Regions from separate parts of the Enterobacter sp. LM3 genome, predicted to be linked through region 2. Evidence: predicted binding sites of a transcription regulator. Region 2 holds the regulator's gene; the other holds the start of a gene.
The links. Region 2 encodes sigma-54, which starts transcription at its own class of promoters, with help from an activator protein. Its sites were predicted from a motif close to GTTGGCACANNTTTCGCTNT; they were not measured.
Positions count from the first base shown of each region.

Region 1: a site for sigma-54 is predicted at 4,259-4,278, ahead of ACJ9N4_RS02765 (branched-chain amino acid ABC transporter substrate-binding protein). Genes of this name have one in related genera too.

Region 1 covers NZ_JBJURN010000002.1:132,405-140,294, forward strand. Annotated here, with positions in the region: gene ACJ9N4_RS02735 (HD domain-containing phosphohydrolase) at 1-490, shown strand, start outside; gene yecR (YecR family lipoprotein) at 595-933, shown strand; gene ftnA (non-heme ferritin) at 1,137-1,634, shown strand; gene ACJ9N4_RS02750 (YecH family metal-binding protein) at 1,672-1,908, opposite strand; gene tyrP (tyrosine transporter TyrP) at 2,113-3,324, shown strand; gene ACJ9N4_RS02760 (YecA family protein) at 3,356-4,024, opposite strand; gene ACJ9N4_RS02765 (branched-chain amino acid ABC transporter substrate-binding protein) at 4,441-5,562, shown strand; gene ACJ9N4_RS02770 (ABC transporter permease subunit) at 5,663-6,577, shown strand; gene livM (high-affinity branched-chain amino acid ABC transporter permease LivM) at 6,589-7,878, shown strand; gene ACJ9N4_RS02780 (ABC transporter ATP-binding protein) at 7,875-7,890, shown strand, end outside.
Region 2 covers NZ_JBJURN010000024.1:16,885-24,774, reverse strand. Annotated here, with positions in the region: gene mlaD (outer membrane lipid asymmetry maintenance protein MlaD) at 1-24, opposite strand, end outside; gene mlaE (lipid asymmetry maintenance ABC transporter permease subunit MlaE) at 29-811, opposite strand; gene mlaF (phospholipid ABC transporter ATP-binding protein MlaF) at 819-1,631, opposite strand; gene ACJ9N4_RS19180 (calcium/sodium antiporter) at 1,860-2,837, shown strand; gene kdsD (arabinose-5-phosphate isomerase KdsD) at 2,852-3,838, shown strand; gene kdsC (3-deoxy-manno-octulosonate-8-phosphatase KdsC) at 3,853-4,419, shown strand; gene lptC (LPS export ABC transporter periplasmic protein LptC) at 4,416-4,991, shown strand; gene lptA (lipopolysaccharide ABC transporter substrate-binding protein LptA) at 4,960-5,514, shown strand; gene lptB (LPS export ABC transporter ATP-binding protein) at 5,521-6,246, shown strand; gene rpoN (RNA polymerase factor sigma-54) at 6,294-7,727, shown strand; gene hpf (ribosome hibernation promoting factor) at 7,750-7,890, shown strand, end outside.

The sequences.
Region 1 (7,890 bases), on a different contig from region 2:
TGAATTAATGGCGCGCCAACTTGGGCTATCACGGCAAATGATCCGTGAGATAGGACACTTCGCTTCCCTGCATGATGTCGGGAAAATCGCCGTGCCGGATCGCATTCTGCGTAAGCAAGGCCCACTGACCGCCGAAGAGTTTGCTGAGATGAAACTCCACACCGTTAAGGGGTGGCGAATCATTCAGGGGCTTGGGCTGGGAGCAGTTGCAGAAAATATTATCCACTTGCACCATGAAAAATGGGACGGTAGCGGTTATCCCGAGGGGCTGCACGGCGAGCAAATCCCGATTGAGGCTCGCATTCTGGCGCTGGCGGATGTGTATGACGCCCTGAGACAAAAACGGGTGTATAAGCCGAGTTTTACCCACGAGCAGGCCTGCGAAGTGATATTTGAGGGCGCTGGCCGTCATTTTGACCCGCAGCTTATTACACTGTTCCGTAAGCATCATCTTGAGTTCAAAACGATTTTTGACAGTCTTGCCGACTAATCCGGCCCGTTGCAAAGAGAAAGGGCAGATTGTCCGGCTATTCCAGGCATTGCGCCGGACGTCTGCGGGTACGATAACGTATTTCCATTCACTCAGAGTGAACTATGAAAAGAGTATTCGTTGTCGGTACGATCCTGCTGCTCGCGGGGTGTAGCATTAACCGCCAGGCAGAGGTAAGCAGTCTGGACGCACCAAACGGGATAGTCCGCCTTGATTACGGCCAGGCGATACTGCAAAACGCCCAATCCGATGGGTATGTTAATAACGGCACTGCAGCAAAAGCGTGTCAGACCATGGGATATGCCACCGCCTCCGCCTACGGTCAGCCCATTAAAACCTGTACCCTTATTAGCGGGTCTGTGTGTCTGAACGAGACCGTGACTATCCAGTACAAATGCATGGGATATGCCGTTAACCCTAACGCCAAAAATCCGTGGTATTAATCAGCGCTGCCAGTCCTTACTGGCAGTGTATTTAACTAAGAACAAAAATAATTCGCATTAATAAATATAAAAATTGCCAATGCGTTTTATTCCCATTCGTATTTTTAAATAAGCATCTATTTATTTTACTTTTTGCAAATAATTCAATAACAAATTATAGTATCGCTCATCATAAACCAGAAATAATACACCGGAGCTTCACCATGCTGAAAACGGAAATGATCGACAAGCTCAATGCACAAATGAACCTCGAACTTTTTTCATCTCTGCTCTACCAGCAGATGAGCGCCTGGTGCAGCTATCACAGTTTTGAAGGTGCAGCCGCGTTTCTGCGTCGTCACGCCCAGGAAGAGATGACGCACATGCAGCGTCTGTTTGCTTATCTGACCGATACGGGCAGCCTGCCGCGCATCGAAACCGTAGCGTCACCATTTGCTGAATACGGTTCGCTCGATGAACTGTTCCGCGCCACCTACGAGCACGAGCAGCTGATCACCCAGAAAATTAATGAGCTGGTTCATGCCGCAATGACCAGCCAGGATTATCCGACCTTTAATTTCCTGCAGTGGTATGTTGCTGAGCAACACGAAGAAGAAAAACTGTTTAAATCCGTACTGGACAAACTCTCTCTGGCCGGTAAATCAGGTGAAGGTCTTTACTTTATCGATAAAGAACTTTCTACCCTCGACACCCAGAATTAATTCCCTCACGGTGCTGATCCTTCAGCACCGTTTTATTTTAATGGCGGCAGATTTTACTTTCGTGCGTCGAAAACCCGTCCGTCGCCGGAATAAATTTTCCGCGCGCCGCCAGAAATGCCACCAGTTCCACCGCAGTCATATCTGCAGCTGAACAGGTATGAAAACGCGCCGTTTCACCAAAGCGTGCATGAATAGCCTCAACCAGACTGTGTTCCGTGTATTGCTCGCCCGACTCAATCATCATATTGAGCACGTCGTGTCCATGAATTGACATTGTCATCCCCTCTGAAAAAACAAGCAGACTAAACGCTCGTCCCGAAGCACGCTTTGCGCTGGCGCAGGTTTATCTCTCCCCAATCGCCAAAGATTCGTAAACAATTAATTACACCAGTTGTAACGGTGATTTGACGAGGTATGACTTTTCCCTTACTCTGCGCCGCAGATTTTGTCGCGGTTGAGAGTCGTTGTAGAGGAAAGCGTGAAAAACAGAACACTGGGAAGTATTTTTATCGTCGCCGGAACGACGATTGGCGCAGGAATGCTGGCAATGCCGTTGGCGGCCGCAGGCGTCGGATTTAGTGTGACATTGCTGCTGCTCGGCACGCTCTGGGCTTTGATGTGCTATACCGCACTGCTGCTGCTCGAAGTTTATCAGCACGTGCCTGCCGATACCGGATTGGGTTCACTTGCCGCGCGCTATCTGGGGCGCTACGGCCAGTGGGTCACCGGCTTTAGCATGATGTTCCTGATGTACGCTCTGACCGCAGCCTATATCAGCGGAGCCGGGGAATTGATCGCCTCCAGCGTCAACGACTGGTTCGGCTCTGACATCACACCGGCGACGGGTGCCATCTTCTTTGCGCTCATTGGCGGTGGCGTGGTCTGTGTCGGCACCTCGCTGGTCGACCTGTTTAACCGTTTTCTGTTCAGTGCCAAAATTCTCTTTCTGATTGTCATGCTGGTTCTGCTGGCACCACATGTTCACAAAATTAACCTGCTGACGCTGCCGCTGGAAAAAGGACTGGCGCTCTCCGCCATTCCGGTGATTTTCACCTCATTTGGTTTCCACGGTAGCGTGCCGAGCATTGTCAGCTATATGAATGGCGACATTCGCAAACTTCGCCGCGTCTTTGTCATCGGGAGTGCCATTCCACTGATTGCCTATATTTTCTGGCAACTGGTGACGCTGGGCAGTATTGACGCGTCGACCTTCACTGGCCTGATGGCGGAACACGCCGGTCTGAATGGTTTCCTGCTGGCACTGCGTGAGGTAGTGACCTCTCCGCACGTTGAGCTGGCGGTGCATCTGTTTGCCGACCTGGCGCTGGCGACCTCGTTCCTGGGCGTGGCACTCGGTCTGTTTGATTATCTGGCCGATCTGTTCCAGCGTCGCAATACCGTCACCGGACGTTTACAGACGGGTGCCATCACCTTCCTGCCTCCGCTGGCCTTTGCATTGTTTTATCCGCGTGGGTTTGTGATGGCGCTGGGGTATGCGGGCGTGGCGTTATCCGTCCTTGCCCTGCTGCTCCCTTCCCTTCTGGCATGGAAGAGTCGCCAACAGCATCCTCAACAAGGGTATCGCGTTGCCGGCGGGAAACCTCTGCTGTGTATAGTATTTGGCTGTGGGGTCGTGGTTATTCTGGTGCAGATGTTAATTGCGGCAGGGATGTTACCGGAAGTGGGTTAAGGAAAAGGGGCTATCAGTAGCCCCTTTTTTATCAGTGCAAGCAACAGCTCTTAAATTTCTTTCCGCTGCCGCACGGACACGGATCGTTACGCCCGACCTTCGTTCCATTAACAACTGGCTTTTTCGCTTCCGGCTGCTGCGGGTTAGCCACCCAGTAGTTATACAAACGCAGTGCCGCAGGCTGGATGCTCTCGATACTGGCTTTGTATTCCTCTTCGGTCAGTTCATCCAGCTTCTCGCCATTCCCCTCTGTACCGTGCAGCGCAATAGCGTCCAGGTCGGCCTTCAGTTCTTCCGGCAATGCTGACCAGTCTGTCAGTGCCACGCCGCGCATGTAGCCATAGCACCACTCTTCAACGACGGTGTAACTCTGACCGTCAACGTCGTTATAACCAAACATCGGCTCAAACTGTTCCGGGTATTCGCTCAGGCGCTCAGCAATATCGTTCATATGCTTAAAGCAGAGATCGATAAAACGGTTCATTTCACGATCGTTCTTCCAGCGCGGAATGTACTTTTCGCCACCCCATACCGCCACCAGCCAGGCATCTGGCTCAACCACAACGGGGCCGGAAAGCACTGCAGTAAGCATGCCGTCGAGTTCGGACACGTCAATCACGGACGCATCGTCATGACCGTAGGACATTAACGTCTCTTCCAGCCACTCCATTTCACTTTCATTTAACGGGCCTTCAGTCATTGCTGACACTCCTGATAAAAAAGGAAAGATCCTGACACATATCGCCGCCTGTGCCTATCTGAAGTTTAGGTCTTTATTGCTGCAAAAACGTGCAAATCGTGACCCTTGCACAACTTATGGGCTTTATTGTTAATGAGATGTGATCTCCGCTGTAATTTCAGGCCGTTCCGCAAGGCTGCATAAAACGGCGCTCTATACTCAAACATGTCGCAACCCAGTCAATGGGTTAGCCATTCTGGCAACCATTTTGCTTAATGTTCTGTGCGCTTCACCGCGCAAGGAAACCTCGCCGTATTAAGCAGGATGTTGTCTGGAGCTCGTTATTTTGTTCTCGCTCTTGCTTCTGGATTGGCTGCACCGCCGGACGTTCGGATTTTTACCGTGGTGCAAAAACCTCTTTGCTAAGGAACATAATGATGTCGCTGAAACTTATCAGAAGTCCTCTTTCTCTTGTATTGGCCGGTTGTCTGGCCACGGCATTTTCCGCCCAGGCCGATATTGTGATTGGTGTGGCCGGGCCGTTTACTGGCCCCAATGCCACCTATGGCGATCAATACTGGCACGGCGCAACGCAGGCCGCTGAAGACATTAACGCCGCAGGAGGGATCAACGGTGAAAAGATTAAACTGGTTCAGGGGGATGATGCCTGCGAGCCTAAACAAGCCGTCGCGGTCGCCAACCGTCTGGTCGACCAGGAAAAAGTCAACGCGGTTGTCGGCCATTTCTGCTCCTCATCCACCATGCCCGCCTCTGAGGTGTATAGCGATGCGGGCATTATTACCATCACCCCCGGCTCAACCAACCCACTGATCACCGAACGTGGCATGAGCGATATGTTCCGCATGTGTGGCCGCGATGATCAGCAGGGCCAGGTCGCCAGTGATTTCATCATCGACAAGCTGAAAGCCAAACGCGTGGTGATCATCCACGATAAAGACACGTACGGCCAGGGTCTGGCGGATGCCACCAAAGCCGCGCTGGCAAAACGCGGTGTCCAGGATGTGATGTACGAGGGGTTATCACGCGGGGAAAAAGACTTTAACGCGCTGGTCACTAAAATTGGGGCGCAAAAGCCGGACGTGGTGTTCTTCGGCGGCTGTCACCCGGAGGCAGGCCCACTGGTTCGCCAGATGCGCGAACAGGGCGTGCAGGCGAAGTTCTTCTCCGGTGACTGTATTGTCAACGAAGAGATGGTGACCGCGGCGGGCGGCCCGCAATACACCAACGGTATCTATATGACCTTTGGTAAAGATCCGCGACTGATCCCGGACGGTAAGGCCGTTATCGAGAAATTCCGCGCGGGTAAATTCGAACCGGAAGGTTATACCCTCTACTCCTACGCTTCAGTTCAGGCGATTGCTGCCGCCTTTAAGGCCACGGGTGGCAAGGACTCGGCCAAAGCCAGCGAATGGCTGAAAGCCAATTCCGTCGATACGGTGATGGGCAAAAAAGCCTGGGACGGCAAAGGTGACCTGAAAGTCTCTGACTACGTGGTGTATCAGTGGGACGACAAAGGGAAATATAAGGAAGTGCAGTAACGGGACGGAGTCACGCTCAACGTCGGCAGGTTCGCCTGTCGACGCGTAATAAACACCAGGCTGCGCGCAAGGCGCGGCCTCAAAACACGAGCGCGCGATGATGAGTACATTCTTCCTGCAACAGTTAGTCAATGGCTTAACGCTGGGTTCCGTCTACGGATTAATCGCCATCGGCTATACGATGGTGTATGGCATCATTGGTATGATTAATTTCGCCCACGGCGAAGTGTATATGATCTCCGCCTATCTCTGTGCCATTGGCCTGGCGCTGCTGTCATTCTTCGGCCTGCAGTCATTCCCCCTGCTGATCCTCGGCACGCTGGTCTTCACCATTGTGGTAACCGGTGTCTACGGCTGGACTATCGAGCGCATTGCCTATAAACCGCTACGTAACTCCACCCGTCTTGCCCCGCTAATCTCCGCCATTGGGATGTCGCTTATCCTGCAAAACTATGCGCAGTTAAGCCAGGGGCCGCGCCAGCAAGGGGTGCCTACCATGCTGGATGGTGTATTCCGCGTGCATCTGGGTGAAGGTTTTGTCCAGATAACCTACACCAAAATTTTTATTCTGGTCGCCTCGTTCGCGGGAATGCTGCTGCTCACCTGGATAATCAGCAATACCCGCCTTGGACGGATGTGTCGGGCGGTACAGCAGGATCGCAAAATGGCCTCCATTCTGGGCATTAACACCGACAGGATTATTTCCCTGGTGTTTGTCATCGGTGCGGCGATGGCCGGACTGGCGGGTGTGTTAATCACCATGAACTACGGCACCTTTGATTTTTATGTCGGGTTTGTCATTGGCATCAAGGCCTTTACGGCGGCGGTGCTCGGCGGCATTGGCTCCCTGCCAGGCGCGATGCTCGGCGGGCTGATTCTGGGCGTAGCAGAAGCACAATTCTCCGGCATGGTGAACTCGGATTATAAAGATGTGTTCTCGTTTGGATTACTGGTCATGATCCTGATTTTCCGTCCCCAGGGGCTGCTTGGTCGGCCCATCGTGGCCAAAGTGTGAGGGAGAAAGCAATGAGATCACGCGCGGTTTCGACTGATGGTTTCTCTCTTAAACGCTGCATTCTGGACGCCATTTTTTCCGGGCTGGTTGCATTGATTATTTTCGGCCCTATCGCAGGCGTGGTGCTGGACGGATACAGCTTTAACTTTGCCGGGCAGCGGCTGGCGTGGATGGTCGGCATCGTTATGCTGGGGCGTTTTCTGCTGAGCGCCTTTTTAGGTACTCCCGCTGGCGCACGCTTCCAGGCACGTTTTGACGCTGACAGCGCGGGCGTTTATGTCCGGCCACCGGAATACAAGAGCCGCATGCGCTGGATAATCCCCCTGATCATCGCGCTGGCGATCTGTTTTCCCTTTGTCGCCACCAAATATGTGCTGACGGTTGCCATTCTCGGGCTGATCTATGTTCTTCTTGGTCTGGGACTGAATATCGTTGTGGGTCTGGCGGGGTTATTGGATCTGGGTTATGTCGCCTTTTATGCCATTGGCGCGTACGGTCTGGCGCTGGGGTATCAGTATCTGGGATTAGGGTTCTGGAGCATGTTGCCGCTGGCGGCGCTGATGGCCGCCGCCGCGGGTGCCTTGCTTGGTTTCCCGGTGCTGCGTATGCATGGTGACTATCTGGCTATTGTGACGCTCGGGTTCGGAGAAATTATCCGCCTGATCCTGAACAACTGGCTGGCCTTTACCGGCGGTCCTAACGGCGTCTCGGCTCCTCCTCCCACCTTCTTCGGTCTCGAGTTTGGCCGGCGCGCTAAAGAAGGCGGCGTGCCGTTTCACGAATTTTTCCACCTGACATATAACCCGAACATGAAGTTTATCTTTATCTACGCGGTACTGTTTCTGGTGGTGCTGCTGGTGCTTTACATCAAGCACCGTCTGACGCGCATGCCGATTGGCCGGGCATGGGAGGCACTACGGGAAGATGAAATTGCCTGTCGTTCAATGGGGTTAAATCATGTTCTGGTCAAGCTCTCAGCCTTTACGCTGGGCGCATCAACGGCCGGGATTGCAGGCGTATTCTTCGCCACCTGGCAGGGGTTTGTGAACCCGACCTCGTTCACCTTTTTTGAATCCGCACTGATCCTCGCCATCGTGGTGCTGGGCGGGATGGGGTCAACGCTGGGCGTCGTGCTGGCAGCTTTTGTGCTTACCGTCACACCGGAACTTCTGCGTAGCTTTGCAGAGTACCGCGTCTTGCTGTTTGGCATGTTGATGGTGGTGATGATGATCTGGCGTCCACGCGGATTGATCCGCATTAACCGCAGCGGGTTTGCCGTGCGTAAGGGTGTTGCACCATGAACGGAACGATAT
Region 2 (7,890 bases):
AATTTCATTTTTTCTCGTTTGCATGAACTCAATTCCCAAACATCAGTGCGGTGAGCACAAAATCCAGACCCAGTACGGCCAGTGACGAATGAACGACAGTACGTGTAGTTGCACGGCTAATGCCCGCCGACGTCGGAATAGCATCGTAACCATTAAACAATGCAATCCAGGTGACCGTAATGGCAAATACCACGCTCTTAATCAGACAGTTAACCAGATCCTTTCTCAGATCGATGGCGTCCTGCATGGCAGACCAGAAGAACCCGGCATCAATGCCTTTCCAGTGCACACCAACCAGCGAACCGCCCCAGATCCCCACGGCAACAAAGAGGACAGTCAGTAACGGCAATGAGATAACACCGGCCCAGAAACGTGGCGAGATCACGCGACGCAGCGGATCGACCGCCATCATCTCCATACTGGAAAGCTGCTCGGTCGCGCGCATCAGGCCAATTTCTGCGGTTAAGGCCGACCCTGCTCGCCCGGCAAACAGCAATGCGGCAACAACCGGCCCCAGCTCACGCAGTAGCGAAAGTGCCACCAGCATCCCGAGACTGGTTTCTGCACTGTAGGTCGTCAGCACAAGATAACCCTGCAGCCCAAGCACCATGCCGATAAACAGACCGGAAACAATGATGATGAGCATCGACAACACGCCGACGTTATAGAGCTGTCGCACCAGTAAAGGTGCGTGCTTACGAAATTCCGGCTTGCCGACCAGCGCGTTGAATAACATCAATCCGGCACGCCCGAACGTCCTGATGGTTTTTATGCCACGGTGTCCAAGAGCGGCCAACGCATTTAACAGCATGAGTGGCTTAACTCCCTATTCCCAATAAATCGTCACGATAGTCACCCGCGGGATAACGGAACGGTACAGGCCCATCCGCAATACCGTCCAGGAACTGCCGCACTTGCGGATCGCAATTTTCCTGCAACGCCTGAGCGCTGCCATGCGCGACGATCCTTTTGTCTGCCACAATGTAGGCATAGTCGGCAATACTCAACACTTCCGGCACATCGTGAGAAACCACGATACAGGTAACGCCGAGCGCGCTGTTCAGTTCAGAAATGAGCTTCACCAGCACGCCCATCGTGATAGGATCCTGTCCGACAAACGGCTCGTCGAACATGATTAAATCGGGTTCTAATGCAATGGCTCGTGCCAGCGCAGCGCGGCGCGCCATACCACCGGAAAGCTCTGATGGCATCAGCTTCGCGGCTCCCCGCAGCCCCACAGCTTCAAGCTTCATCATCACCGTGCTTTTCAGTAGCTCGGGCGACAAATGGGTATGCTCACGCAGTGGGTAAGCCACGTTATCAAAGACATTCATATCGGTGAACAGTGCCCCCGACTGAAAAAGCATACTCATGCGCTTGCGGACAGTATACAGACGCGAGCGAGACATCTCCGGGATGTTTTCACCGTCGAAGAGAATTTCACCGCTATCCGGTGGAATTTGCCCGCCAATAAGACGCAGCAAAGTCGTTTTACCGATCCCTGATGGCCCCATGATAGCGGTTATCTTACCACGCGGGACCGTCAGCGAAATATCATCAAATATCAATCGGTTGGCACGAGAAAAACTCACACCACGTACGTCGACTAAATTCGCCATCGTTTGGCTCATTTATGGTTCCTTTCTTGCCCGACTCCACGCTGAGCATGAAGCTTAAATCAGCCCTAAACTCAGCATTTTTACAGAATATTAGCCGTTGAGGTTAGCGAAAGCTGGCATTTGTTTTACTTTTCCGGCGCATAAAGTCAAAATTAGGAATTCGTTACGCCTCAGACGCTATGCAACGCCAACAATTCCTGCGCGGTGGACCGGCGAGTATACCTGAAGAAAGGACTTTTGATGCTTTTAGCAACAGCACTGTTAATAATTGGTTTACTTTTGGTGGTCTACAGTGCTGACCGTTTGGTGTTTGCTGCATCTATCCTGTGTCGACTGATTGGCGTGCCACCTATTGTCATTGGGATGACCGTTGTCAGTGTCGGAACATCACTTCCTGAAATTATCGTTTCTGTCACAGCATCGCTGCATGGTCAGGCAGACCTGGCTATTGGCACTGCGATTGGCTCCAACATCGTCAACATTCTCCTTATTCTGGGCTTAGCGGCGCTGCTGCATCCATTTCGCGTGCATTCTGATGTTCTGCGTCGTGAATTGCCGCTAATGTTAATCGTAAGCCTGCTGGCAGGCTGCGTATTTTATGATGGCGTACTGAGCTACAGTGACGGCATTTTTTTGCTGGCGCTGGCCGTCATATGGTTGCTTTATATTGTGAAAATCGCCCGTCAGGCTGAAAAGCAAGGCCATGACAGCCTGACACGTGAGCAAATTGCCGAACTCCCGCGTGAAGGTACACTGCCTGTCGCACTCCTCTGGCTTGGTGTCGCGCTGATCATTATGCCAATGGCTACGCGCATGGTGGTAGATAACGCGACGGTGCTGGCGAACTATTTCGCCATGAGCGAACTCACCATCGGTCTGACCGTCATTGCCATCGGAACCAGTCTGCCGGAGTTGGCCACGGCCATCGCTGGCGCACGGAAAGGTGAAGACGATATCGCGATTGGCAATATCATTGGTTCAAACATTTTTAACATCGCCATCGTGATGGGCCTGCCAGCCCTGATAACGCCAGGACCCTTTAACCCCCTGGCCTTCTCGCGCGATTACGGTGTGATGTTGCTGGTCAGCGTTATTTTTGCTCTGCTCTGCTGGCGGCGACAACGACAGATCGGCAAAGGCGCAGGTGCGCTGCTGACAGGTGGATTTATCGTATGGATGGCGATGCTGTACTGGCTTTCGCCTCTTCTCTCTGGGTAAAACGGAAACGTATTATGTCGCAAGTAGAATTGCAGCCGGGTTTTGACTTTCAGAAAGCAGGCAAAGATGTTCTGGAGATTGAACGTGAAGGTCTGGCGCAGTTAGATCAGTACATTAACCAGGACTTTAGTCAGGCATGTGAGAAGATGTTCTACTGTGCCGGTAAAGTTGTGGTGATGGGAATGGGCAAGTCCGGCCATATTGGACGCAAAATGGCAGCGACGTTTGCCAGCACGGGAACCTCCTCCTTCTTTGTTCACCCGGGGGAAGCCGCGCACGGTGACCTGGGCATGGTAACGCCACAGGATGTCGTTATTGCGCTGTCGAACTCTGGTGAATCCAATGAGATCCTGGCGCTGATCCCGGTACTGAAGCGCCTGCAGGTTCCCCTGATTTGCATGACCAGCCGCCCCGAAAGCAGCATGGCGCGCGCTGCAGATATTCATCTGTGCGTCAAAGTTCCCAAAGAAGCCTGCCCGCTTGGCCTTGCGCCAACGTCCAGCACCACGGCGGCGCTGGTCATGGGTGATGCGCTTGCCGTTGCGCTGCTGGAAGCGCGTGGTTTTACCCCTGAAGATTTCGCGCTTTCCCATCCTGGCGGTGCGCTGGGGCGTAAGCTGCTGCTGCGGGTTAACGACATTATGCATACTGGCGATGAGATCCCTCACGTCAGTAAAGCGGCCTCCCTGCGCGATGCGCTGCTGGAAATCACCCGTAAAAATCTGGGTATGACGGTGGTGTGCGACGACCTGATGAAAATTCAGGGAATTTTCACCGACGGCGACTTACGCCGCGTGTTCGATATGGGTGTCGACGTCCGCACGCTCGGGATCGCCGATGTCATGACCCCAGGCGGCATCCGCGTTCGCCCTGGCACCCTGGCAGTGGATGTGCTGAACCTGATGCAGTCCCGTCATATCACCTCAGTCATGGTTGCCGATGGCGACCAATTGCTGGGTGTGGTACATATGCATGATCTGCTGCGCGCAGGCGTAGTGTAATGAAGGATAAGACAATGAGTAATGCGGGTGCATCCCTTGCAACCTGTTATGGCCCGGTCAGTACCCATATGATGGCGAAGGCAGAAAATATTCGTCTGCTCATCCTCGATGTGGATGGCGTACTCTCCGACGGTCTGATTTATATGGGCAATAATGGTGAAGAGCTGAAAGCGTTTAACGTTCGCGACGGCTACGGCATTCGCTGTGCGCTGACGTCGGGTATCGAAGTTGCCATCATCACCGGGCGGAAAGCTAAACTTGTAGAAGACCGCTGTGAAACGTTAGGCATTACCCATCTTTACCAGGGACAATCCGACAAGGTGGCAGCCTTCAATGACTTACTGGGAAAACTGGCTATTGCACCGGAAAACGTGGCCTATGTCGGGGACGATCTGATTGACTGGCCGGTCATGGCTGAAGTCGGCCTGAGTATCGCGGTTGCGGATGCGCATCCGCTGCTGATCCCGCGAGCTGACTACGTCACCCATATCAACGGTGGCCGGGGTGCTGTACGTGAAGTCTGCGATCTGCTTCTGCTGGCGCAGGGCAAGCTTGATGAGGCCAAAGGGCAATCGATATGAGTAAAACCAGACGTTGGGTTATCATTCTGCTTTCGCTTGTCGCACTGGTACTGATTGGCGTGAACCTTGCCGATCGTGACGATACACAAACGGAAGTGGTCAATACTAACGATCCAACCTATAAAAGCGATCACAGCGACACCGTGGTCTACAGCCCGGAAGGTGCGCTGAACTATCGCCTGATTGCCCAGCATGTTGAATATTTTTCAAATGACGGTATTTCGTGGTTTACCCAGCCAGTCATGACGACGTTTGATACTGACAAAGTTCCGACGTGGTCAATTAAGTCAGACCGGGCAAAACTGACAAATGACCGTATGCTTTACCTGTATGGCCACGTTGAAGTCAACGCCCTGACCGCTGACTCGCAACTACGCAAAATTACGACAGATAATGCCCAAATCAACCTGGTGACCCAGGACGTGACTTCGCAGGATCTGGTCACATTGTATGGCACAACATTTAATTCCAGCGGTCTGAGAATGCGCGGGAACTTACGCAGCAAAAATGCCGAGCTGATTGAAAAGGTTAGAACCTCCTATGAAATTCAAAACAAACAAACTCAGCCTTAAAGTAATTATCGCCAGTGCGATGCTGGCAGCCAGTCTTCCCGCGCTTGCTGTGACTGGCGATACCGAACAGCCTATCCATATCGAATCCGACACGCAGTCGCTCGATATGCAGGGTAACGTCGTCACCTTTACGGGCAACGTCGTAATGACCCAGGGCACCATCAAAATTAACGCCGACAAAGTGGTCGTCACCCGTCCTGGCGGTGAGCAAGGCAAAGAAATTATTGATGGCTATGGCAACCCGGCCACCTTCTATCAGATGCAGGACAGCGGTAAGCCGGTAAAAGGTCATGCCACACATATGCACTATGAGCTGGCGAAGGATCTTGTCATCCTGACCGGTAATGCCTACCTGGAACAGCTGGACAGCAATATCACCGGTGACCAGATCACCTATCTGGTGAAAGAGCAAAAAATGCAGGCTTCCAGCGAGAAAGGCAAACGCGTAACCACCGTGCTTGTTCCATCGCAGCTGCAGGACAAAGGTAAGGGCCAGGCCCCGGCACAGAAGAAGAGTAACTAATTCGTTATGGCAACATTAACTGCAAAAAATCTCGCGAAAGCCTATAAGGGCCGCCGTGTCGTGGAAGATGTCAGTCTGACCGTCAACTCCGGCGAAATCGTTGGCCTGCTCGGCCCAAACGGTGCGGGTAAAACCACGACTTTCTACATGGTTGTTGGCATTGTGCCGCGTGATGCTGGCAACATTGTCATTGATGACGAAGACATCAGCCTTCTGCCACTGCATGCGCGCGCGCGTCGCGGTATCGGCTATCTGCCTCAGGAAGCCTCCATTTTCCGCCGTCTGAGCGTTTTCGATAACCTGATGGCGGTACTGCAAATTCGCGACGACCTGACCAGCGAACAGCGTCAGGATCGCGCGAATGAACTGATGGAAGAATTTCACATTGAGCACCTGCGTGACAGCCTGGGTCAGGCGCTGTCAGGTGGTGAACGCCGTCGTGTTGAGATTGCCCGTGCGCTGGCTGCAAACCCGAAATTTATCCTTCTGGATGAACCGTTTGCGGGCGTTGACCCAATCTCCGTTATCGACATTAAACGCATTATTGAACACCTGCGCGACAGCGGGCTTGGCGTATTGATCACTGACCACAACGTCCGTGAAACGCTGGCCGTGTGTGAACGCGCCTATATTGTTAGCCAGGGCCATCTGATTGCCCACGGTACGCCGCAGCAGATCCTCGAAGATGATCATGTTAAGCGCGTGTATCTTGGGGAAGACTTCAGACTCTGATAGGGTAGAGGTAACGTAACGCCGAACCGGAGAAAAATGCTCTGAACATGAAGCAAGGTTTGCAATTAAGGCTCAGCCAACAACTGGCAATGACGCCGCAGTTACAGCAGGCAATTCGCCTGCTGCAACTGTCTACATTAGAACTCCAGCAGGAGCTCCAGCAAGCACTGGACAGCAATCCGTTACTGGAGCAAGCCGATCTTCATGACGAGGTAGATACCCAGCAGTCGCAGGACACCGAAACACTCGACACCGTTGATGCTCTCGAGCAAAAAGAGATGCCGGACGAGCTTCCTCTGGATGCCAGCTGGGATGAAATCTACACCGCCGGAACGCCTTCCGGGACGCGTGCAGACTACCAGGACGATGAGCTACCGGTTTATCAGGGTGAAACTACCCAGTCGCTGCAGGATTACCTGATGTGGCAAGTAGAGCTCACCCCTTTCTCTGATACCGATCGCGCGATTGCGACCTCTATCGTCGATGCCGTTGATGACACTGGCTATTTGACCGTCACGCTGGAAGAAATCCTCGAAAGTATCGGTGACGAAGAGATCGAGCCCGAAGAGATTGAAGCCGTTTTGAAGCGTATCCAACGCTTCGACCCGGTTGGCGTGGCGGCGAAAGATCTCCGTGATTGCCTTTTGATCCAGCTGTCGCAGTTCAGTAAAGAGACGCCGTGGATCGAAGAAGCCCGCTTAATCATCAGCGATCATCTGGATCTTCTGGCTAACCATGATTTCCGCACGCTCATGCGCGTCACGCGTCTGAAAGAAGAAGTGCTGAAAGAGGCGGTTAACCTGATTCAGTCGCTCGATCCGCGACCCGGACAGTCGATCCAGACCAGCGAACCGGAATATGTCATTCCGGACGTACTGGTGAGAAAACATAATGACCGCTGGGTCGTTGAACTGAATTCCGACAGCATCCCTCGCCTGCAAATCAACCAGCAGTATGCCTCCATGTGCACCAGCGTGCGCAACGACTCCGATAATCAATATATTCGTAGCAATTTGCAGGAAGCACGATGGTTGATCAAAAGTCTGGAGAGCAGAAATGATACGCTACTGCGCGTGAGCCGCTGTATTGTCGAGCAGCAGCAGGCATTCTTCGAGCAGGGCGAAGAGTATATGAAACCGATGGTACTGGCGGACATCGCCCAGGCCGTCGAAATGCACGAATCAACCATTTCTCGTGTGACCACGCAGAAGTATCTGCACAGTCCGCGAGGCATTTTTGAGCTTAAGTATTTCTTCTCCAGCCATGTGAACACCGAAGGCGGTGGCGAAGCCTCGTCAACGGCGATCCGCGCACTGGTGAAGAAGTTGATCGCCGCGGAGAATCCCGCGAAGCCACTGAGTGACAGTAAGTTAACCACCATGCTGTCCGACCAGGGTATTATGGTGGCACGCCGCACTGTTGCGAAGTATCGAGAGTCTTTATCCATTCCGCCGTCTAACCAGCGTAAACAACTGGTCTGACACAACCGATAAGGAAGACACTATGCAGCTCAACATCACAGGACACAATGTCGAAATCACTGACGCTTTGCGCGATTTTGTGAACGCTAAGTTCGCGAAACTCGAGCAGTATTTCGAAAGGATCAATCAGGTCTATATTGTGTTGAAAGTGGAGAAAGTGACT